Regions from separate parts of the Arthrobacter sp. TJ-265 genome, predicted to be linked through region 2. Evidence: riboswitches for the same ligand, from Rfam matches in the RefSeq annotation. Region 2 holds a riboswitch; each other region holds the start of a gene.
The links. Region 2 has a riboswitch for cyclic di-AMP ahead of AC4D2E_RS11350 (NlpC/P60 family protein). Riboswitches for the same ligand answer to the same signal wherever they lie in the genome.
Positions count from the first base shown of each region.

Region 1 (7,482 bases), on a different contig from region 2:
CTCGGCCTGCGGCACGTCGACCGCAACCTCGTCGAGGCCGCCCGGGCGTTCGGGCTCAACGGCATCCGCCTGCTCACGACGGTACAGTTGCCCGCCGTCGTGCCCGCCCTGTTCTCGGGCCTCCGGCTGGCGCTCGCGCAGTCCTGGCTGTTCCTCGTGGCCGCCGAACTCATCGCTTCGTCCATGGGCCTGGGCTTCCTGCTCACGGACTCCCAGCAGACGGGCCGGGTGGACCGCATCATCCTCGCGATCATCCTGCTGGCCGTGATCGGCAAGACGACGGACGCGCTCCTCGGCGTCGCCGAACGCTGGGCGGTGCGTCGGTGGGCGTGAGCACGGTGAGTGCAGGCACGGCAGGCACAGGCACGGCGACGGGGGCGGGCGCCACCGCGCAGGAGGAGGCCGAGCGCCTCGCGTTCTGGGCGGAGCAGGCAGCCAGGCTCGAGTGGGAGGCACCGTGGCACACCGTGCACTCCTTCGAACGGGCGGAGCCGCAGAGGGACGGGACGCTGAGCATCCCCGCCATCGAGTGGTTCGCCGGCGGCACCCTGAACGTCGCCGTGAACTGCGTGGACCGGCATGTCCGGGCCGGCCGCGGCGATCGTGTGGCCCTCCACTTCGAGGGTGAGCCCGGGGACCGCCGCGCCGTGACCTATGCGGACCTGCAGGACGAGGTGTCGCGGGCCGCGAATGCGCTGCTGGCACTGGGCATCGGACCGGGTGACCGGGTGGTCGTCTACCTGCCGGTCCTCGTCGAGACGGTGGTCGTCACGCTCGCCTGCGCGCGGATCGGCGCCGTGCACTCGCTGGTCTTCGGCGGGTTCTCCGCGGAGGCGCTCCGCTTCCGCGTGGAGGACACGGGCGCCAAGCTCCTGGTCACCACCGACGGCCAGTTCCGGCGGGGCGTCGCCGTGTCCGTGAAGGACAACGCCGACGCCGCGGTGGCCGGGGACAACAGCATCGAGCACGTCCTGGTGGTCCGCCGCACGGGGTCGGACATCAGCTGGACGGAGGGCCGCGACGTGTGGTGGCACGACGTCGTCGACACCGCCTCACAGCACCACGAGCCGGAGGCGTTCGACGCCGAGACGCCGCTGTTCATCATGTACACGTCCGGGACCACAGGAAAGCCCAAAGGCCTGGTGCACACCTCGGGCGGGTACCTCACGCAGGCGTCCTGGAGTTTCGAGCACCTCTTCAGCAACCCCGACCCGGCCCTGCGGGAGCGGGACGTCCACTGGTGCACCGCCGATCTCGCGTGGGTCACCGCGCACACCTACGAGCTGTACGGGCCGCTCTCCAACGGCGCCACGCAGGTCCTCTACGAGGGCACGCCGAACACGCCCCATCCGGGACGCCACCTCGAGGTCATCGAACGCTACGGCGTCACGAGCTACTACACGGCGCCCACCCTGGTCCGCTCGCTCATGGGGTGGTTCCCGGACGGCGTCCCCGCCTCCCACGACCTCTCGAGCATCCGCGTGCTGGGCACGGTCGGCGAGGCGGTCAACCCCGAGGCGTGGCGCTGGTTCCGCCGGAACCTCGGCCGCGACGAGGTGCCCGTCGTCGACACCTGGTGGCAGTCCGAGACCGGCGCCACGGTGCTCTCCCCCAGCCCCACCGACGCGGACTTCAAGCCGGGCTGCGCTGCCCGCGCACTGCCCGGGGTCAGCACGCGCATCGTCGACGAGGAGGGCCACCCCGTCCCGCCGGGCGTGCATGGCCTGATCGTGGTGGACCGCCACGGCCCGGCCATGGCGCGCACCGTCTGGGGAGACCCGCAGCGGTATCTCGACTCCTACTGGCGGAGGTTCGCAGCGCAGGGCTGGTTCCTGGCCGGCGACGGCGCCCGGTACGACGACGACGGTGACACCTGGATCCTGGGCCGCGTGGACGACGTCATCAACGTCTCGGGTCATCGCCTGTCCACGATCGAGATCGAATCGGCGCTCGTGGCCCATCCCCTCGTCACCGAAGCCGGCGCATGCCCCGTGCCCGATCCCCTGACGGGCCATGCCATTGCGGCCTTCGTGGTCCTCGCCGCGGGTACGGATCCGGACACGGACGTCACCTCGACGCTCCGCGCCCACGTCGCGGCGGCGATCGGACCGATCGCGCGGCCGTCCGCCGTCGTCGTCGTGCCCGATGTGCCGAAGACGCGCTCCGGCAAGATCATGCGCCGTCTGCTCACACAGCTCTACGAGGGCTCGCCGCTCGGGGACACCACGTCCCTGCAGAACGAGGGGTGCATCGCGGGGATCCAGGACGTGCTGTCCCGCCGCTGACGCACCGTCCGGGAGCGGTCATTAAAAGAAGGAAGCGGCAGGGCCCCGTCCAAGCACCTGCCGCTTCCCGCGCGTGGTTCGTTCCGGTGTCAGCCAGCAACCCGGACGAAGGAGGCTCCCGGGAGGTCGGAGAGGGAGTGCTGCATGGTGAGGTTCGCCCCGTTCATGCCGCTGCTGATGACCTGGCCGCCGCCGGCGTAGATCGCGACGTGGCCGCCGGTGACGACGAGGTCACCCGGGGCAGGGGATGCCACCCTGGAGCCGAACTGCAGGAACTGCGAGGGGCCGAGGTCGCCGACGGGGATTCCTGCGGCGCGCAGTGCCTTCTCCGCGAGGATGGTGCAGTCCTGGACGGCACCGGAGGCGAGCTGGGACCGGGCGGAGGCCAGAAGGGTGCCGGCGGTACCACCGGAGGCTGCGACCGGGGTGATCTTGGCGGAGGCCAGGTACACGCCGGAGCCGGGAGCCGTGGAGGCGGGAGCCGGGGCGAAGGCCGCGGCCTGCTGGACAGGCGCAGCAGGAGCCACGACGGCCGCGGGCGCAGCCTGGGGAGCGGCCACGGGCACCGAGACCGTCCGGGCCGGGGCCGCAGCGGCGCCGCCCGTCGGGATGGTGATGGTGTCGCCCGGGAAGATGATCGATGCGACGGACAGGCCGTTCGCCGTGAGGACCGCGGTCAGGTCCACGCCGTAGCGTGCCGAGACGGCGCCCAGCGTGTCACCCGGGACGACGGTGTGCGTCGTCGGGGAGGCGACCGCTGTCTGCGCGGCGGGGGCAGCCTGTGCTGCGGGGGCTGCAACGACCGCGGGGGTCGTCGTCGCGCCCTGCTCGGTGTACTCACCGGCATGGGCGGTGCCCACGGCGCCGAGCGCGAGGCCCGAGGTGACGGCGGCGATGGCGACGGGGCGGCCTACGGCGGTGGTGTGGGCCCTGGCGGCGCGGGACAGGCCCTGCAGCGCGAGACTGCCGTCGACGTCGGCACGGTGGCGCGCTGAAGAAATGTTTCGTGACATGGTTCTATACCTCTCCCATGCCTGCGGGGTGAGCTGTCGGGTTCGGATGGGAGTCACCCGGCCGCGAACATCACCCGTGGGTGATGTGGTGCGACTTAACCCCGAGGGCGCCTGCAGGGTCTCCTGCGCGCCCGGTGGAACTAGTGGTTCCCCCGTCCCTGCCTTTCGTGGTTGCGAACGAGTCCGGGACGACGGCAGGGCTCGGCATTCCGTCCAGGAGCGCCCCACGGTCGCGGAAGCACATGTTGACCATACCCAACAGCAGTCACTTCTGTCACATTAGAGTAACGGGGGGTGAAGTGCTCCTCAGCCGCGCAGCGCCCGCCAGCGACGGAGGGCGAAGACCGTCCCGGCTGCACTGAGCGAGAGCAGCACCGCCTGCTGGATGTAGAACCAGTCCGTGGCCGCCGTTCCAAGGCCGCCCAGGGCCACAAGGATGCTGCTGGCCAGCGTGAGCGTCAGCGCGGCTCCGACGTACCAGAGCGTCTGCCACAGCTTGCGGTCCTGCGCCCGGCTTGCCGATCTCCATTCCTCCATCCCTCCAGCCTAGGTCGCCGCAACCCCTGCCTCACACGGGGACACATGGTTTGGTTCTGCACCGGCCCGGTGTCAGACTCGATCCGACCATCCCGAGCGGCTGAGAGATCTGGCTCACTGACGCCGCAGCAACCCTGGCCTCCGCGTTGCGCGGCGGCATGAGGGTGCTACTGCCAGAACGATGGAGGAACCCATGAGTGCAGCCACGGCAGCCTTCGGCATCGACGTCGCCCCCGAAATCCCCCTCGCAGCATCCGAACCCAGCAAGGCAGGTGCCTGATGGCAGAACGTTCCTTCGGTTTCCGCACGCGTGCACTCCACGCCGGCGGCACTCCCGACGCCACCCACGGGGCCCGGGCCGTCCCCATCTACCAGACGACCTCGTTCGTGTTCAAGGACACCAACGACGCCGCGAACCTCTTCGCCCTGCAGAAGTACGGCAACATCTACTCGCGGATCGGCAATCCGACGGTCGCGGCGTTCGAGGAGCGCATCGCCTCCCTCGAGGGCGGGATCGGGGCCGTGGCGACGGCGTCGGGCATGAGCGCGGAGTTCATCACCTTCGCGGCGCTCTGCCAGGCCGGGGACCACATCGTCGCCGCCTCCCAGCTGTACGGCGGCACGGTCACCCAGCTCGACGTCACCCTGCGCCGGTTCGGCATCGAGACCACCTTCGTCCCCGGGACGGACCCCGCGGACTACGCGGCCGCCCTCCGGGACAACACCAAGGCGGTCTACGCCGAGGTGATCGCGAACCCCTCCGGCGAGATCGCCGACCTCGCAGGCCTCGCGAAGGTCGCCCACGACGCCGGCATCCCGTTCATCGTCGACTCCACGCTGAGCACGCCCTACCTGGTGCGCCCCATCGAGCACGGCGCGGACATCGTCATCCATTCGGCCACCAAATTCATCGGCGGGCACGGCACCACGCTCGGCGGCGTGATCGTGGAGAGCGGCCGCTTCGACTGGGGCAACGGCAAATTCCCCATGATGACCGAACCCGTGCCCTCCTATGGCAACATCCAGTGGTGGGCGAACTTCGGGGAATACGGGTTCCTGACCAAGCTGCGCACCGAGCAGCTCCGCGACATCGGGCCCTCCCTCTCGCCGATGTCCGCGTTCCAGCTCCTCCAGGGGGTCGAGACCCTCGCGCAGCGCCTGGACGAACACCTCGAGAACGCCCTGGCCGTCGCGGAGTGGCTGCAGGCCGACCCGCGGGTGGAGTACGTCAACTACGCCGGGCTCCCCACCCACGCGCATCATGAGCGGGCGAAGACCTACCTTCCGCAGGGCCCCGGCTCCGTGTTCAGCTTCGGCATCAGGGGCGGGCGCAAGGCGGGACAGAAGTTCATCGAGTCCCTGCAGCTCGCCTCGCACCTCGCGAACGTGGGCGACTCCCGCACCCTCGTGATCCATCCGGGCTCGACGACGCACCAGCAGCTCTCGGCCGAGCAGCTCGCAGCGGCGGGCGTCCCCGAGGACCTCGTGCGCATCTCCGTGGGCCTGGAGGACCTCGAGGACATCCTCTGGGACCTGGACCAGGCCCTGGACATCGCGGTGAACGCCGCCGACGCCTCCTTCGAGGACCTGCCGCAGGAAGCGGCCGGAGAGAACGACGACGACGCATCGGCGACGCGGGCAGTGGGAGTGGGAGCATGAGCGGCGGCACCGGCAACGCGACACCTGGACGGACCTGGGAAGGGCCGACGGCGCCCGAACGGCTGAACCTGCTGAGGCACGCTCGGTCGGTCGCGATCGTCGGGGCCTCGGACAAGCCCTCGCGGGCGTCCTACTTCGTGGCGACCTACCTGCAGTCCTCCTCCCCCTACCGCCTGTACTTCGTCAACCCGGTGGCGAAGGAGATCCTCGGCCGGCCGGCCTATGCATCGCTGAAGGACCTGCCCGAGGTGCCCGACGTCGTCGATGTGTTCCGCAAGCACGACGACCTGCCCTCGGTGCTGCAGGAGACGCTCGACGTCGGCGCGAAGACGCTCTGGCTGCAGCTGGGATCGTGGCACGAGGACGTCGCACGCGAGGCCGAAGCGGCCGGCCTGGACGTGGTGATGGACCGGTGCCTCAAGATCGAGCACGCGCGCTTCCACGGCGGGCTCAACCTCGCCGGCTTCAACACCGGCGTCATCTCCTCGAAGCGGCAGATCACCTCCTAGCGGAGGGCCGGGACCTCCGGCGGATCCGTCCGGTCGGGCTGCCCGGCAGCGGGCTCATCCGCGGCGGGGTGCACTGCGGGGTGCACTGCTGCGGCCACATCCGTGGCGGACTCGGACGCCCACGGCTCCGCGACGGGTTCCACCGCCGCTCCGGAGGTCCCCGCGGACGGGACATGCCCAGGACCGCCGCCGGGCGCGAGGAGCCAGGCCCTGCTGGGCGGCGCGGAGATCGCCCGTGCCTCTGCGGACGAGCCGACCTCAGCCTGCGGATCGGCCCCAGGACCGACCGGAGTCTCCACCCGCGCCTGCCGCGGCTGCCGGATCTCGTTACCCTGACCGTTCGCCGTTCCATTCCCGGAGACCTGGCCGTCCGCCGTCCCGGTCCCGGGCACCGGATCGCCCGACGTCCCGTTCCCGAGGACCGGGGTCCCCGGACCGTGGCCTCCCCCACCGTGACTTCGGGGCACCGCGCGGCGCTCGGGCCCGGGCGCGGATCCGGTCGGTGCCACGGGTGACGCCGCAGGGGGTGGGACAGCGGCAGGGGGAGCCGCACCGGGGGGCGCCTGACGGGCAGGAGGGACTGCCGCGGGTGGGACCGCGGCAGGTGTCGGAACGGCAGCAGCCGGCACAGCCCGTACGGGAACGGACGGCGCGGCCCCCACCGGGACGGACGGCGCCGTGTCCACCGGAACGAGCGGCGCGGCCTCCGCCACGGACGGACCGGCGCCTGCCGCGGAGGAACCGGTATCGGCCGCCCTGTCCGCCTCTCCTGCAGCCGACGGCGCTGGGACCAACTCCACGAGCGAGCGGGCCGGGGTGCCCGTGGACGGGGCCACGACGCCGTGACCCCCGCCGTCGTCCTGCCCCGCCCGTGCGTCGGGAAGGAGGTCCGCCCGGTCGGCACTCTCCCGGATGCTGAAGCGCGCTACCGACTCCACGGCCTCGGTGAGGCCGTCCGCGAGGTGGAAGGTGCCGGCCGCGACGCCGGACATGCCGACGCCCATGGACACGGCCAGCGCACCGCCGATGAAGGTGATGCGCCGCTTGGTGCGGCGGTCCGACGGAGCCTTGCCGCCGTCGGCCATCAGCTGGGCGAGCTCGGCGGCGACCTCCGGCGCGGGGCCCGCGCCGAGCTCCCCGATGGCCTCCAGGGCACGCACGAGGGCGGGCTCCTCGGCGATGCCGGCCTCGTCGAGGAGATGCAGCACGACGTCCGGCGACGGCGTCTCACGTCCAGTCATAGCGCTTCCGATTCATTGGGTCGAACAAGTTCCTTCAGCTTGAGCAGCCCCCGCCGCTGCAGCTGCTTGACCGATCCTGTCGACCTCCCGAGGATTTCCGCGACCTGGTCGATCGGCAGCTCGGCGACGATGCGCAGGAGGATGACGTCGCGCTGTTCGGCGCTGAGCTGCTCGAGCAATTCCCCTGCACCGCCGGCGTCGAGGGTGCCGAGCACCACCGCCTCCGCGGAGTCGGTGG
Region 1 covers NZ_JBZCND010000003.1:243,969-251,450, reverse strand. Annotated here, with positions in the region: gene AC4D2E_RS12850 (ABC transporter permease) at 1-333, shown strand, start outside; gene acs (acetate--CoA ligase) at 339-2,285, shown strand; gene AC4D2E_RS12840 (C40 family peptidase) at 2,375-3,298, opposite strand; cyclic di-AMP (ydaO/yuaA leader) riboswitch at 3,304-3,484, opposite strand; gene AC4D2E_RS12835 (hypothetical protein) at 3,605-3,835, opposite strand; SAM riboswitch class I at 3,920-4,023, shown strand; gene AC4D2E_RS12830 (O-acetylhomoserine aminocarboxypropyltransferase/cysteine synthase family protein) at 4,115-5,494, shown strand; gene AC4D2E_RS12825 (CoA-binding protein) at 5,491-6,003, shown strand; gene AC4D2E_RS12820 (hypothetical protein) at 6,000-7,244, opposite strand; gene AC4D2E_RS12815 (RNA polymerase sigma factor) at 7,241-7,482, opposite strand, start outside.
Region 1: another riboswitch for cyclic di-AMP. It lies ahead of AC4D2E_RS12840 (C40 family peptidase); the one in region 2 lies ahead of AC4D2E_RS11350 (NlpC/P60 family protein).

Region 2 (7,482 bases):
GCGGACCGCGCCGTGCTCGGTGCGGAGGATGCCGACGGCGTTTTGGGGCACCACACCGCCCGTGAGGATGAAGGTCGCCTCGCCAGGCGCGAGCGAGACCTCCCCGGAATCGCTGTGCGGGGTCGCCCTGCCCCGCGGGTGGTCCTCCGGTTCGGGGCGGCTCACGAGCGTCCACGGCGGTTCGCCGTTGACCGCCCAGCCGTCCATCGCGGACGACGCATAGTGGGGGATGGACTGCAGGGCGTGTACCGGCTCCGCGAGGGTCTGCCCGAGCGCGTCGGCGAGGGGCACGGTCTGGAACGGCAGGGGGCGCCCGGCACCGTAGGCCAGGGTACGGGCCGTCGCCCAGTCGACATTCGTTGCTGCGCCGCCCTCGATCATGCGGTGCCGCCTTCCGCCGCGGCCTCCGCGCACAGGGCGTCGGCGACCCCCAGGGCCGAGCGCATGGCCACGTCCTCGTCGGCCTGCCCGCTGCCGACGGCGAGACCGGCGGCGTAGCCCACCACGAACGTCGTCAGGGGCGCGGCAGGGCGCACCACGCCGTGGGCCGCCTTGCCGGCCAGGCCGAGGACGGCGTCGATGTCCACATCCGTCCCGTCGATCTCGAAGGCGGCGAGCAGCCGTTCGGTCCATTCGTGCAGCAGCTTCTGGCGATCGTCCATGAGCCCTCCGGGAGGTTCTAGGGGACGTCGACTCCCAGTACCCTCGCATCAGCCCAGGTGTCGACGTCGTGCGTTGTGCCCGGCGGAACCGGGACAGGTCTGGTCCTCACACTAGCAAGGAGGCTGCGCATCGACAGGTTGTCGGCTGTCCCGGTAGCGAGGATCGCGTCCACGGCGGCCGCCAGATCGTCGCTCCGGTAGAGCGCCGCGAGCGGCTGGGCGCGGCCCCCGTCCACGGCCACGAGCGATGCGTCCTCGTCGGCGGCGGCCTCGGCGAGCAGCACGTCGACGAGCTCGGCGACGCGCGGCATGTCACAGGCGACGACGGCGCACCAGGGCGCCCGTCGGCGGCCCGCCCCCGTCCGGAACCCGGCCACGAGGGCGGCTGCGGGTCCGGTGAAGGCCGGCTCCTCACGCACGAACGACGGCGCACCCGGCATCGCGCGCCCGCCGTCGGCCCGGGGGTCGGGCCCCACGACCACCATCTGCCCGGCGTCGGCGAGCGCGGCGCACGTCCGCTCCAGCAGGGTCACTCCCTCCACGACCAGCCCGGCTTTCGGGACACCGCCGAGGCGGGAGGACCGCCCCCCGGCGAGGATCACGGCGTCGAACCGAGGGCGGTCCCCTCCGGTCCTCACGCGGCGGTCTCCGTGAGGAACTCGCTCCACTGCGGCGCGGGCCTCTCCAGTTCGCGGATCTGCCACTGGGGTCCGCGGGGCGGGCGCGGGACGACCCTCAGGGTCCAGCCGAGGCTGGCGAGGGTCTTGTTCCCCTTGGCGTTGTTGCATCTCAGGCAGCAGGCCACGAGGTTCTCCCAGGTGTCGCCGCCGCCCCTCGACCTCGGCATCACGTGGTCGATGGTGGACGCCGCCTTCCCGCAGTAGGCGCACAGGTGGTTGTCACGGCGCAGTACTCCTCGCCTCGTCGCCGCGAAGTCCTGGCGATAGGGGACCTTCACGTATCTGTTGAGCAGGATCACCGAGGGCCTTCCGAAGACGTCCGCAGGACCGACCACCGGGTCGTCGTCCTCTGCCACGACGCTCGCCTTCCCCGTCAGGACAAGGACCAGCGCCCGGCGGAAGGTGACGACCGCCAGCGGTTCATATCCTGCATTCAGAACGAGAGTGCGCATGCGCCTTGCCCCATTGCTGACCTGGTCCCGCAACCGGTTGCTGTCCCGGGCATCGGGAGAAGTGCTTCGGATGGACACTGCAAGGGTAAGCCGCACCCGGCCGTCCGCGGAACGCCGGGCCGGCGATGTGCGGGCTCCTGCTTCTGCTACCTCCGGTGGGAGCCGAACGGCAGGAGGACCGGCACGTGTGCCGGTCCTCCTGCATCCACAGCCGTTCGGGTCAGCCGCCCACGCGGATGTACACGCCGCCGGAGCCGAGCTCGGCCGGAGCGATGACCGTGGTGTTGCCGTTGAATCCGCCGTGGACGGCCTGGCCGCCGCCGATGTACACCGCGATGTGGGCCTTGCCCATGCCGCCGTCGGCGTAGTAGATCAGGTCACCGGGGATGGCCTCGCCGGCACTCACCGTGCGGCCGAGGGACAGGTACCCGGCCGGCCAGCCGTGGAAGTTGATCCCGGCCGCGGCGAGGGAGTTGCTTGCGAGGCGCGTGCAGTCCTGCATGACGCCGAGCTGGCCCTTGGCCGCGGCGGCGATGGTCGCTGCCACACCGGAGGAGGGTGCGGGCGCCGGAGCCGGTGCCGGTGCCGGTGCGGGTGCGGGCGCCGGAGCACCCGCCGCCGCGCGTGTCTCCGCGACGGGCGCGGCCGGCGCTTCGATCGGGGCTGCCACAGCGGGAGCCATGATTGCAGCAGGTGCTGCGACAGCAGGCGCCACGGCCACGGGGGCTTCGACAACCGGCGCCTCAGCGACGGGTGCCTCGACGACGGGAGCCTCGACGACGGGAGCCTCGACAGGAGCCTTCTCGACGACGGGGGCCTTCTCGACGACGACCGGCTTGGCCTTCACCTTGACCGGGGTCATGGCGAAGGACACGACGGTCTTGTCCGAGGCGACGACGGGCGCGCGGGAGGAGGTCAGGGCCACGGTGGACGCCCGGACCTCACGCTGGGGCTGGAGGTCCGCCGCGTTGGCAGCGACCCCGCTGGTCAGGACGAGCCCGGAGGCCGCCGCGAAGACGGCCGCCTGTCGGCCCATCCCGCCCGCCTGGGTGGACACGGTCCGTGCGAGGACGGCGAAGGCCGCAGCGTTGCCGGCGTCGTCGCGGTGGCGGGCGGGGGCAGGGCGGAAGGACATGAGTGATGACATGAGGGTGTTCTCCGAGTGTGGGGGGGCTAGCGGACGCGGACGAAGCCGGCGCCGGGAAGGTCTGAGAGGTTGTGCAGGCCGGTGTTCATGCCGTTGAGGCCGCCACTGACGACCTGGCCGTTCCCGACGTAGATCGCGACATGGCCGCCCGTGATCACGAGGTCACCGGGAGCGGGCGATCCGACGACGGCGCCGAACTGGAAGAACTGGCCGGGAGCGAGGTCGCCCACGGACTTGCCGACCGAGCGCAGGGCCTTCTCGACCATGGCGGTGCAGTCCTGCGCGACGCCGATCTGCGAGTACGCCGAACCGACCAGGCCGGCGGCGACGCCGGAGGACGGGGCGGGAGCCGGCCTCCGGGCGGCGGGCACCGCAGCGACGGGGGCCGGCGCGCCCACGGCAGCGGGAGCGACGGCAGCGGGGGCTGCGACGACGGGAGCGACGGCAGCCGGGGCAGCGGGGGCCGGTGCGACCACGGCAACGGGGGCGACGGCGGCGGTCGGTGCCACCACGGGAGCAGCCTCGACCGGGGCGACGGCGGCAGCGGGCGGGGCCGGGACGGCGACCGGCGGAACCTCCACGGGAGCCTCCTCGATGGCCGGGGCCTCGACGGGCTTCGGGGCGGCCTCCACCTCGACGGCGACGCGGTCGAAGGACACCGTCGCCGTGGCCGGCACGGTGACCGCGGCCGTCACCACACGATCGATGCTCAGGGTCGCGGAGGACTGCACCTCGCGCTCTGCCCCTGCGGTCCCGTGGGCCGGCAGACCGGCGGTGAGGACGAGGCCTGACGCTGCGACGATGACGGCGGCCTGGCGACCGACGGATCCGGCATTGGATGCGACGGCGGCGGACAGACCGGTCAGCGGACTGATGTTCCGGGGCGCGCGGTGGCGGCCCGGCGAAGAGCTGATGGACACGTTGGAGACCTCTCCCAACGCCTGCGAGGTGAGCTGTCGGATTCGGATGGGAGTCACCCGGCCGCTGCGTGAACAGCGACTTAACCCCAAGGATCTCTTCTCAGAGACCCAGAATTGGTTCCCCCGCCTCTGCCATGCGATGGTGCGGACGAACCTCCGGCAATGGCAGAGCTAGGCGATTTGCAGGAGGGTGCTGGATCCAGAGCGAGCCCGGCACATTTCGAACGCTACAACACACCACGAGATATGTCACATTCCGATCACGGAACGGTGTGTTTCTGGTGACGAAGGTCTCGGGAGGCGGTCAGTCCCCGACGGAGACGAAGACGTGCGAGGCGACCTCGGGCGGCAGTTCGAGGGCACCTTCGACACCGGGGACGCGCACGGAGACGTACCCTCCCACCGATTCGAGACTGAGCCGTGCGCCCGGGCGCAGCCCGCCCTCGTCGAGCTGGGTGAGGAGTTCGGGGTCCACCTGGATGGGTTCGGCGAGGCGCGCGAGCGTGACCAGGCTGCCGGGCGTGTAAGTGGCCATCGCGGACAGCAGCGTGACCACGCCGTCCGTGAACAGCTCCGATTCCACGCCGCCGATGGCCGCCAGGCCGGGGATCGGGTTGCCGTAGGGAGAGTCCGAGGGCTTGCCGAGGAGCTCGTACAGTCGGCGCTCCACGCGCTCGCTCATGACGTGCTCCCAGCGGCATGCCTCGTCGTGCACGTATGCCCAGTCGAGTCCGATCACGTCGCTCAGGAGGCGCTCCGCGAGACGGTGCTTCCTCATCACGCCGGTGGCGCGGCGCCGGCCGGTCTCGGTGAGCTCGAGGTGCCTGTCACCGGAGACGACCACGAGGCCGTCGCGTTCCATCCGGCCGATGGTCTGGGACACGGTGGGGCCGGAGTGGCGCAGCCGCTCGGCGATGCGCGCACGGAGCGCGACGATGTTCTCTTCCTCGAGCTCAAGGATGGTCCGCAGGTACATCTCGGTGGTGTCGATGAGGTCCGTCATGCGGTTCAGCTCCTTGGTGCGGTGCGGGTGCGCGGCTGGACTGCCTCACGCCGGTGAGGGGTGCGGCCATCGGCCCGGTTCCGCCCCACGCCTCCCAAGGTTAACGCATGGCATCACGGGCCCGGCAATCCTGGGGCCGGCCGTGCCCGGGCTGCCGAAGCGTCCTCCCCGGGGGCGTTAACAAATGGAGGGCCATCGGCCGCTGGGGCAGAATTGAGGTCTGCACCCCCGTCCCAGAGTTGGAGCCCCCTTGAGCGAATCATCCCGCATCCCCGCACACCTCCTCCCCTCGGACGGCCGCTTCGGTGCAGGTCCGTCGAAGGTCCGGAGCGGTCAGGTCGACGCCCTCGTCGCGGCCGGCACCTCCCTCCTGGGGACCTCCCACCGCCAGGCCCCGGTCCGCGACCTCGTGGGGCGCGTCCGCGAAGGGCTCCGCGCCTTCTTCGCCGCCCCCGACGGGTACGAGGTGGTCCTCGGTGTGGGCGGCTCGACGGCCTTCTGGGACGTCGCCACGTTCGGGCTCGTCGACCGGAGGGCCCAGCACCTCTCCTTCGGGGAGTTCGGTTCCAAGTTCGCGTCCGCCACGAACAAGGCACCGTTCCTCGACGCCTCCAGCGTCCTCACGAGTGAGCCGGGCACCCGGCCGGAGGCGACGGCGGAGGCCGGCGTCGATTTCTATGCCTGGCCGCAGAACGAGACCTCCACCGGCGTTGCAGCACCCGTCCGGCGGGTCGAGGGCGCCGACGACGGAGCCCTCGTCGTCGTCGATGCCACCTCCGCAGCGGGCGGGCTCGACGTCGACGTCTCCCAGGCGGACGTCTACTACTTCGCGCCGCAGAAGAACTTCGCCTCGGACGGCGGCCTGTGGCTCGGCCTGTTCTCCCCCGCCGCGCTGGAGCGCGCGGCGCGCATCGCCGCCGGTGACCGCTGGATCCCGGATTTCCTCGACCTGCAGACGGCTATCGACAACTCGCGCCTCAACCAGACCTACAACACGCCGTCGCTCTCGACGCTCGTGACGCTGGAGGCCCAGGTGCAGTGGCTCAATGCGCAGGGTGGCCTGCCCTTCGCGGCGGCCCGGACTGCGGACTCGGCGGGGCGGCTGTACCGCTGGGCGGAGGCCTCCCCCGTGGCGCGCCCCTACGTGACCCGTCCCGAGGACCGCTCGAACGTGATCGTCACGGTGGACTTCGACGAGGCGGTGGACGCGGCCCGGATCGCCGCCATCCTGCGCGCCAACGGGGTCGTCGACGTCGAGCCGTACCGGAAGCTGGGGCGCAACCAGCTCCGCGTGGCCACCTTCGTGGCCATCGAGCCCGACGACATCTCGGCCCTCATCGGCTGCATCGACCACGTGGTCGAGAACCTCCTGTAGGTCCGTACATCCGGGGATCCGGTCCGCCGCGCCGACCCCCGCAGGCGGGCCTGCTCCGCGGTGCCCCCCCTACGGCGTGGGGTCGGACGCTCCGGCCTCGTGGTCGATGCGCAGGCGCCTCGGCGCCGAGCGGTCGTAGCGCAGCCGCACGTCGTGGTAACGCCATGCCCAGAAGATTCCCACCCCGGCGGCGATCAGCCCGGACGCCGCCGCGACCCCGAGGCTCCACCGCGGGCCGAACATGTCCGAGACCCACCCCACCACCGGCGCTCCGAGCGGCGTCCCCCCGAGGAAGATGGCGAAGTACAGGGCCATGACGCGCCCGCGCATGGCCGGCTCCGTGGTGGTCTGCACGTAGGCGTTGGCGCTGGTCATGAGCGTGAGTGCGAACAGGCCCACGGGCACGAGCGCCAGCCCGAAGAGCCACAGGGTGGGGGCCAGGGCGGCCAGCGCGCACGCGATCCCGAAGGCCGCCGAGGCGCCGAAGATGAATCGCAGGCGCGGCCTGTCGCGCCGCGCGGAGAGCAGCGCGCCCGCGACGGAGCCCACCGCCATCACCGAGGACAGCACGCCGAAGACCCCTGCGCCCTGGCCGAACTCGGTGCGCGCCATCGCGGCGATGAACACCGCGAAGTTCAGTCCGAAAGTGCCGACGATGAAGATCGCGAGCATCACGATCATGAGGTCCGGCCGGTGCCGCACGTAGCGGAAGCCCGCCCTGATGCGCCCCTTGCCCGGCACCGGCCGCGGTTGCGCGTTCAGTTCCGAGCTGCGCATCGCCAGCAGCACGTAGACCATCGCACCGAACGTCAGCGCGTTGATCATGAACACCCAGCCGGGCCCTACGCCCGCGGTCAGCAGTCCTGCGATGGCGGGACCGACGAGGCGTGCCCCGTTGAAGGAGGCGCTATTGAGCGCCACGGCGTTGGGGAGGTAGTCGTCGCGCACGAGGTCGGACACGAACGCCTGCCGGGCGGGGGCGTCGAAGGCCGAGACGACGCCGAGCGCGAGGGCGAAGGCGTAGACGTGCCAGAGGGCGGCGACGTCCAGGAGGACCATCAGTCCGAGGCCGACGCCCAGCAGCGCCATGGCCACCTGCGTGGTGACGAGGAGCTTCCGCCGGTCGACGGTGTCCGCGATGAGGCCCGCCCACGGGGCGATGACGAGTTGGGGCCCCAGCTGCAGGGCCATGACGATGCCGAGCGCCGACGCGTTCTGCTCGGTCAGGATGTCGTAGACCAGC
Region 2 covers NZ_JBZCND010000002.1:599,304-606,785, forward strand. Annotated here, with positions in the region: gene AC4D2E_RS11325 (molybdopterin molybdotransferase MoeA) at 1-381, opposite strand, end outside; gene AC4D2E_RS11330 (DUF6457 domain-containing protein) at 378-662, opposite strand; gene mobA (molybdenum cofactor guanylyltransferase) at 680-1,300, opposite strand; gene AC4D2E_RS11340 (HNH endonuclease) at 1,297-1,794, opposite strand; gene AC4D2E_RS11345 (NlpC/P60 family protein) at 2,015-2,941, opposite strand; gene AC4D2E_RS11350 (NlpC/P60 family protein) at 2,968-3,861, opposite strand; cyclic di-AMP (ydaO/yuaA leader) riboswitch at 3,866-4,033, opposite strand; gene AC4D2E_RS11355 (iron-dependent transcriptional repressor DtxR) at 4,166-4,864, opposite strand; gene serC (phosphoserine transaminase) at 5,115-6,239, shown strand; gene AC4D2E_RS11365 (MFS transporter) at 6,309-7,482, opposite strand, start outside.

Region 3 (7,482 bases), on a different contig from region 2:
CGGCGTAGCCCTGATCGGGGTGCAGGAGGGTTCCGACATGGAACTGGATCTGCGCTTCGAATCGGTGCACGAGGGAATCCTGGTATCGGGAACGGCGAACGTCGAAGTAACCGGCGAGTGCGGCCGGTGCCTGGAGCCACTGCGGTTCGACCGCGACGTGGAGATCCAGGAGCTCTTCTTCTACAGCGACTCCGCGTCGCTGTCGGTGGAAGAGGAAGAAGAACAGCACAGGGTGGAGAACGATTCGGTCGATCTGGAACCCGTGTTGAGGGATGCTGTGGTTACGTCACTGCCATTCCAGCCGGTGTGCCGGGAGGATTGCCAGGGTCTCTGCTCCGAATGCGGAGCACGGCTCAATGACGATCCTGACCACCACCATGAAGTTTTGGATCCTCGCTGGTCAGCCCTCGCCGGGCTGACGGGCACCGCCGCCGAGCAGAACGCGGCACCCAAGTCAGAGTCAGACGAGAAGGAAGAGAGTTAGCCGTGGCTGTCCCGAAACGGAAAATGTCCCGCGCGAATACCCGCGCACGCCGGTCCCAGTGGAAGGCAACCGCCCCCAAGCTGGTCAAGACCCTCGAGAACGGCCGCGTCACCTACAGCCTCGCCCACCAGGCCAAGGTTGTCACCGACTCCGCCGGCACCCCGCTGTTCCTCGAGTACAAGGGCCGCAAGGTAGCCGACGTCTGACAACGGACCCGCGCCGCAGGGCAGGCCTCGAGCCTGCCGGCGCCCGTCCGATGCTGGATCGGTTGATGCAGTTGTGAAGAATACGGAAGACCTCACGAAGCGTCTCGGTGTCGATATCGATGCCGGGACGCTTCGTCTTGCCCTCACGCACCGCTCCTACGCCTACGAGAAGGGCGGGATCCCGACGAACGAGCGCCTGGAGTTCCTCGGCGACTCGGTGCTCGGGCTGGCGGTCACCGACGCGCTGTACCGGGACCACCCGGATCTGTCCGAGGGGGACCTCGCCAAGAGGCGCTCAGCCGTCGTCAGCACGAAGGCACTCGCGGGGGTGGCCCGCACCCTGGACCTCGGCAGCTACGTGCTGCTGGGCCAGGGGGAGAAGCTGACGAACGGGCGGGACAAGGCCTCGATCCTGGCGGACACCATGGAGGCCGTCATCGGGGCCGCCTACCTCAGCCACGGCATCGAGACGGCCCGCGCCATGGTCATGCGGCTCATCGGACCGCTGTTGCGCGATGCGGCGGTGCTCGGTGAGGGGACCGACTGGAAGACCCGCATCCAGGAGACCGCGGCCGCCCGGCGGCTCGGGACGATCGACTACCGGGTCGACGGGACGGGACCCGATCACGCCCGGACGTTCACGGCCCGCCTGCTGATCGGTGGCATCGAGTACGGCTCCGGGTGCGGGAACTCCAAGAAGGAAGCCGAGCAGGCGGCCGCGGCCGAGTCCTGGAAGACGCTCGCGGTGCCCCTGGACCCCCTACCGCCCGGCGGCCCCGCCGACAGCACCGGCACCACTGCGGTGCCCGACGGACCCTGAGTGCCTGAACTCCCCGAGGTCGAGGTCGTCCGACGCGGCCTCGCACGCTGGGTGGCGGGCCGCACCATCGGATCCGTGGATGTCCTGGATCCCCGATCCCTCCGGCGGCACGTCGACGGCGTCGAGGACTTCGTGGGCACCCTCGAGGGTGCCCGCGTCAGCGACGTCGTGCGCCGGGGCAAGTTCCTGTGGATGATCCTCGAGGACGCGGCCCGGCCCGGTGATCGCCCGCACGTCGCATTGATGGCGCACCTCGGGATGAGCGGGCAACTCCTCGTCGAGGAACCCGACGCCCCCCTCGAGAAGCACCTGAAGGTCCGCCTCGCGCTCTCCCCGGCGGTCGACGACGACGGCGCCGCCCTGCCGGGCGAGCTGCGGTTCGTCGACCAGCGGATCTTCGGCGGGATGTTCGTCGCGGAGCTGGAGCCGACACCGGACGGCCTGCCCGGCGGGCTCGGCGCCTCCGACCTGCCACTCGTTCCCCACCAGGCCGCGCACATCGCGCGCGATCCCCTCGACCCCGGCTTCTCCACGGATGCCTTCCACGAACGCCTCCGCGGGCGCAGGACGGGCCTGAAACGGGCCCTGCTCGACCAGGGGCTCATCTCCGGGATCGGCAACATCTACGCGGACGAGGCGCTCTGGGCGGCCGGATTCCACTACGCGCGCCCCACGGACACCATGCGCCGGCCCGATACCCGGCGCATCGTCCACGCCGTCACCTCCGTGATGGAACGGGCGCTGGCGGCCGGTGGCACCAGCTTCGACTCCCTGTACGTCAACGTGAACGGTGCATCGGGCTACTTCGCGCGCGATCTGGAGACCTACGGGCGGGAGGGCCGGCCATGCCGCCGCTGCGCGTCCGAGGGGCGGACCACGCTGCTGCGCCGCGAATCGTTCATGAACAGGTCGTCCTACCTGTGCCCGATCTGCCAGCCGCGCCCGCGCAATGCACGGTTCTAATCCGTTAGGCAGAAAAAGGTGATATTCGCCTCGTGATCTAAATGTGACAACAGGGGTTACCAACCGGTACGGTTAGTCTCGCGTCCGATCCACAACGGATGGGCGCCCATCCTCACACTGCCTAACCCTGTCGATGAGGACGGACCGTTCGCACTACACATTCGACAGGGGCGGGGGAACCACTAGCGGACCCGATCACGGGTCCTAGGGGTAAAGACACGCGCAGACCAGCGCTGGGGGCGATGGTCTGTAGCAAGCGTGTCCGGATGTCCCATCCGAACCCGACAGCTAACTTCGCAGGCATTGGGAAAGGCATCAACATGTCCAAGAGCACTTTCGCGCGCCACCGGGCCGTCCCCACGCGCATCAACCCCTTCATCACGGCATCCCGCGCCGTCTCCGCAAGCGCCTCCGTCGCCGGCAAGCCTGCCGCCGCCGTCGCCGTCGCTTCGGGCATCATGTTCGGCGCATCGCTTCCCGCGAACGCCGCAGGCGAGATCAGCACCCAGCCGGCCGCAGCCTCCACTGCTGCCGCAGGCACCCACACCGTGCAGGCCGGCGACACCCTCGGGTCCATCGCGGCGATGCACGGCCTGAGCGTCGACAGCCTGTTCGCCGCCAACGGACTCGGCTCCGCCTCGGTGATCTACCCCGGCCAGTCGATCTCCCTCGGCGGTTCCGCTGCTCCCGCGCAGTACTCCGTGCAGTCGGCATCGATCGTCGCCGTGCCTGCTGCGGCCCCCACTGCAGTGCCCGCCGCGGCGCCTGCCGCTGCTCCGGCAGCGACCCCCGCGGTCAGCTTCCAGTCCACCCCGTCGATCACCCCTGTGGGTAACGGCGGCGTCGTCGGAGCGGCGATGCAGGGTGTCGGCTCGGGCTACGTGTACGGCGGGACCTCCTTCGGTGCCTGGGACTGCTCGGCCTTCGTGCAGTGGGCCTACGCCCAGAACGGCGTCAACCTGCCGCGCACCACCTGGGCCCAGTTCGCTGCCATGACGCCCACCAGCAACCCCCAGCCGGGTGACCTGGTGAGCCAGAACGGTGGCAGCCACGTGGGGATCTACCTCGGCAACGGCCAGATGGTCAGCGCCCTGAACCCCTCGCAGGGCACCGTGGTCCACTCGGTCAACGCCATGTCCGTGGATGGTTACTACACCCGCTAACTGAGCCGCCGGCCGTACGGCCGGCGCCACCAGTGAGACGGTCGGAAGGACGGGATGCATCGCGCATCCCGTCCTTCTGAGTATCCGGTGGGAGCACGTCGTGCACGTGGGGTGGGTGGTCGACGGCGACACCCGCCACACCCGCGCACTCAGGCGGAGAGCCTCAGCGGTAGTACGCCGCCAGGCGCTCGAGCCCTTCATCGACGCTCACGGACGGGCGCCAGTCGAGCACGCTGCGCGTATCCCGCTGGTCGAACCAGTGCGCGGTCGAGAGCTGTTCCGCCAGGAAGCGGGTCATGGGAGGCTCATCCGTCCTGCCGAGCCGCAGCCAGGCCCGCTCGATCACGGATCCCGCGCCGCGAGCCAGTGCTCCCGGGACGGACCAGGCGGGTGGCTCCACGCCGCCGGCGCGGCAGATCCCGCCGAGCAGTTCGGCGATGGGACGGGGCTCGCCGTTGGTGACGACGAGGGCCCGGCCCTGCGCCGCATCCATGCGCCGCAGGCACGCGACGATGGCCGAGGCCGCATTGTCCACGTAGGTCGTGTCGATCAGGGCCGTGCCGCCGTCGAGCAGGGGCAGGCGTCCGTGCCGTGCGCGCTCGATCACGCGTTCCACCAGCTGGGTGTCGCCGGGGCCCCATACGATGTGCGGCCGCACCGCGGCGACGCGGAACGCCGGCGTCGAGCGACCCAGGGCGAGCAGCTCGGCCGCGGCCTTGGTCCGGGCGTAGTCCCCGCGTGCGTGTGCCGGGTCCGCGGGGCCGGCGGGAGCACCGACGAGCGAGGAGCCGGCGTGTGCCACGGACGGCGAGGACACGTGGACGACGTCGGCGACCCCGGCCGTACGGGCGGCGTCCAGCAGGATCCGGGTCCCGTCGATGTTGGTGCGGTCGAACTCGGCGGAAGTCCCGGTGAAGGAGACCTTCGCCGCCAGGTGGATCACGGCGCGGCAGTCCTGGACCGCTGAGGCGACGGCGTCCGGATCGGTGATCGAGCCCAGGACGTCCTGCGCGCCGGACACGGAGGATGGCCGGCGCTGGAGGCACCGGACCTCCTCCCCGGAGGCGACGAGGTGTTCGGCGACGGCGCGCCCCAGCATCCCGCTCGCACCGGTGACGAGGACCGTCACAGGGACCCCGCGCGGGCACCGGAGAGGAACCGGCTGCACCACTGCGCGATGCGCGTGCGGTCGATCTTCGCGTTGTGCCGGATGTCCACCGGGAGGCCGGGAACGGCGACGACCGCGGCGAGGCCGACACCGTGCCTCAGCGCGGCAGCCCGTGCCGCCTCCGCGAGCGGAGCATCCGCCAGGGCCGGGCGCCGTCCTGCGGCGTCCGTCTCGAGGACCGCGACGACGGCCTGGGTGCCGGCGGGTCCGACGCCCACGAGGGCAGCCAGCCGGACGCCGTCGATCGTCTCCAGCGACTGCTCGAGGGCGACGGGCGTCAGGACGCCGGAGGCCGCCGTGATGATGTGGCCGAGCCGGCCCTCGACCCACAGGCGCCCCTCGGCGTCGAAGTGGCCGACGTCACCGGTCCGGTGCCACGGGGGAGTCCGCGCGGACTCGCGCTGCGTCCTCCACAGCCGGAAGTAGCGGTCCTTGACGTGGGGGGCGTCGACGAGGATCTCGCCGGTCCGCCCGGGCGCCGTCGTCGCCTCGCCCGTCGCCGCACCGTCGTCGTCGAGCGGACTGACGGCGACGCGGGCGCCGTGCACGGGGAGGCCGACGCACACCCCGCCGCCGGCGCCGTCGAGCCCGTCCCGCGCGTCAGCCGACGCGCGACGGATGCCCGCGAGGTCGATGTCCGCGACGAGGAGGGATTCCGTCATGCCGTAGGGCGTGTGCAGGGCGGCCGACGGCACGAGGTCCTGGACGGCTTCGAGGAGCGGGACGGGGATCGGCGCTCCGGCCAAGAGCAGCAGGGAGATCCGGCCGAGGGCCGTCCTGCCCTCGTCGGTGAGCGCACCGGCGGTGGCGAGCACGTTGCGCAGGGCGGCCGGTGAGGCGAAGACGACGGTCGCGTCGATCGCGGCCGCGGCGTCGGACAGCGCCTGCGCGGTCAGCGTCCTGGGGGCCGTGACGTCCATGGCCGGGGTGACGGAGGTGGCCCCGAGTGCCGGGCCGAGCAGCGCGAACGGCGCGAAGCCCGCGACGAGCGAGGCACCCTCGCCGAGGCCGAGGGTCGCCGCGACGGCGTCCCGCATGGCGGAGAGCTGCCGGTGCGTGTAGACGACGCCCTTCGCGGGGCCTGTGGAGCCCGAGGTGAAGAGGATGGCGGCGTCGGCGTCGGCGGCGGGCGCCTCCACGGCGGACCGGGCCGGGCGTGCGGCGCGCAGGTCGTTGAGCGAGGCCTCCACGCGCAGTGCCCTGCGCCTGGCCGGGGACAGGGGAGCGGCACTGATGCGCCGTCCGGGCCACCCGAAGGCGCGGGCCGCGACCAGGGCGCGTTCGATGCCGATGACGACGTCGGGCGCCGACCCCTTCACGGCACGGCTGAGTCCACGGGCGCCGAGGCCGGCGTCGGCGACGACGATCACGGCACCGATGCGCAGGCAGGCGTAGATGAGCACGGTCAGGTCCACGCCGGGCGGGACGAGGAGGCTCACGCGGCTGCCGGGACCGTAGCCGAGCGCGGTCAGGCCGGCGGCGACGGCGGCGACGTCGTCGTCGAGCTCCCGCCAGGACAGGGTCCGGGGCGGGCCGGAGGGCTTCATCTCCGCGACGGCGGTCCGTGCGGCGTCCCGCCCGGCGGCCAGGTCGGTGAGCCGCCGGCCGAGCGGGGCGTAGGGCGCATCATCGCGCGGCGGGACGTCAGCGCGGGGCGCGGGGTGCCCGACCGACCGTTCGGCCAGCCACTGCAGGGCCGTCGACGCCGTGTCGGCGTCCTCCTGCACGAGATGGCCCGCATGCTCGAAGCGGTGGACGTCGGCTCGGGGGAGCCGGCGGGCGAGGTCCTCCAGGTAGGGGTCCGAGAAGATCGGGTCGTGCGGTCCCCACATCATGAGCACGGGGACGTCCAGGGTGCGGATGCCCTCGGCCGTCGCGGTCAGGGCCGGGTAGCTGGGATGCGACGGATCCGCGGGGATGTCCGAGACGAAGTGCGCGATGCCCTGGCGGTCGGCGGCGGTGCGGTACGGGTCCCGGAAGGCGCGGCGCACGTCCGGGGCGAGGGCGGGTCGGGCGAGGGCGAGGGTCACGTCGAGGAACGCGCTGGTGGTCCGGGTGCCGAGGCCGTGGACGCCCGGGGCGAGGGCGAGCCTGAGCGGTGCGGGGATGCGACGGTCCGGGTCCTGGTGGATGGCGGTGTTCGTGAGGACGACGCCGGCCAGGTCCTCCCGGTTCCGGTCGGCGTAGCCGAGGCTGACCACGCCGCCCCAGTCGTGCCCCACGGTGACCACGGGACCGGTGAGCCCGACGGCGGCCGCGAAGTCCTCGAGGTCGGTGATGCGGTCGGCCAGCCGCCGGAACACGCCCGTCCGCTCGGAGTAGCCCATGTCGAGCTGGTCCACGGCGACGACGCGCCAGCCCGCGGCGCGGCCGGCCGCCAGGTAGGTCCGCCACAGGTAGGACCAGGTGGGGTTGCCGTGGACGCAGAGCAGTGTTCCCCGGACCGTGCTGTCGGCGAGGTCGGCGCCGTTGTCGAGGTAGTGCCAGCGATGACTGGTGCCGGGGCGGTCCGCCCCGCTGGTCGAGGGCACGTCGATGTACGTCGACCAGGAGGGGTCGACGCCGGGGAGTGCTACCACGCAATCTCCATCATCGACGTGTTCAGTCCGGACCCGACGCCGAGGCACAGGACGCGGTCCCCGGATCTCAGGGACGAGGCTTCCTGGGCGAGGGTCATG
Region 3 covers NZ_JBZCND010000001.1:1,007,478-1,014,959, forward strand. Annotated here, with positions in the region: gene AC4D2E_RS04825 (YceD family protein) at 1-484, shown strand, start outside; gene rpmF (50S ribosomal protein L32) at 487-690, shown strand; gene rnc (ribonuclease III) at 764-1,510, shown strand; gene mutM (bifunctional DNA-formamidopyrimidine glycosylase/DNA-(apurinic or apyrimidinic site) lyase) at 1,511-2,473, shown strand; cyclic di-AMP (ydaO/yuaA leader) riboswitch at 2,584-2,791, shown strand; gene AC4D2E_RS04845 (C40 family peptidase) at 2,794-3,636, shown strand; gene AC4D2E_RS04850 (NAD-dependent epimerase/dehydratase family protein) at 3,800-4,765, opposite strand; gene AC4D2E_RS04855 (alpha/beta fold hydrolase) at 4,762-7,383, opposite strand; gene AC4D2E_RS04860 (3-oxoacyl-ACP synthase III) at 7,377-7,482, opposite strand, start outside.
Region 3: another riboswitch for cyclic di-AMP. It lies ahead of AC4D2E_RS04845 (C40 family peptidase); the one in region 2 lies ahead of AC4D2E_RS11350 (NlpC/P60 family protein).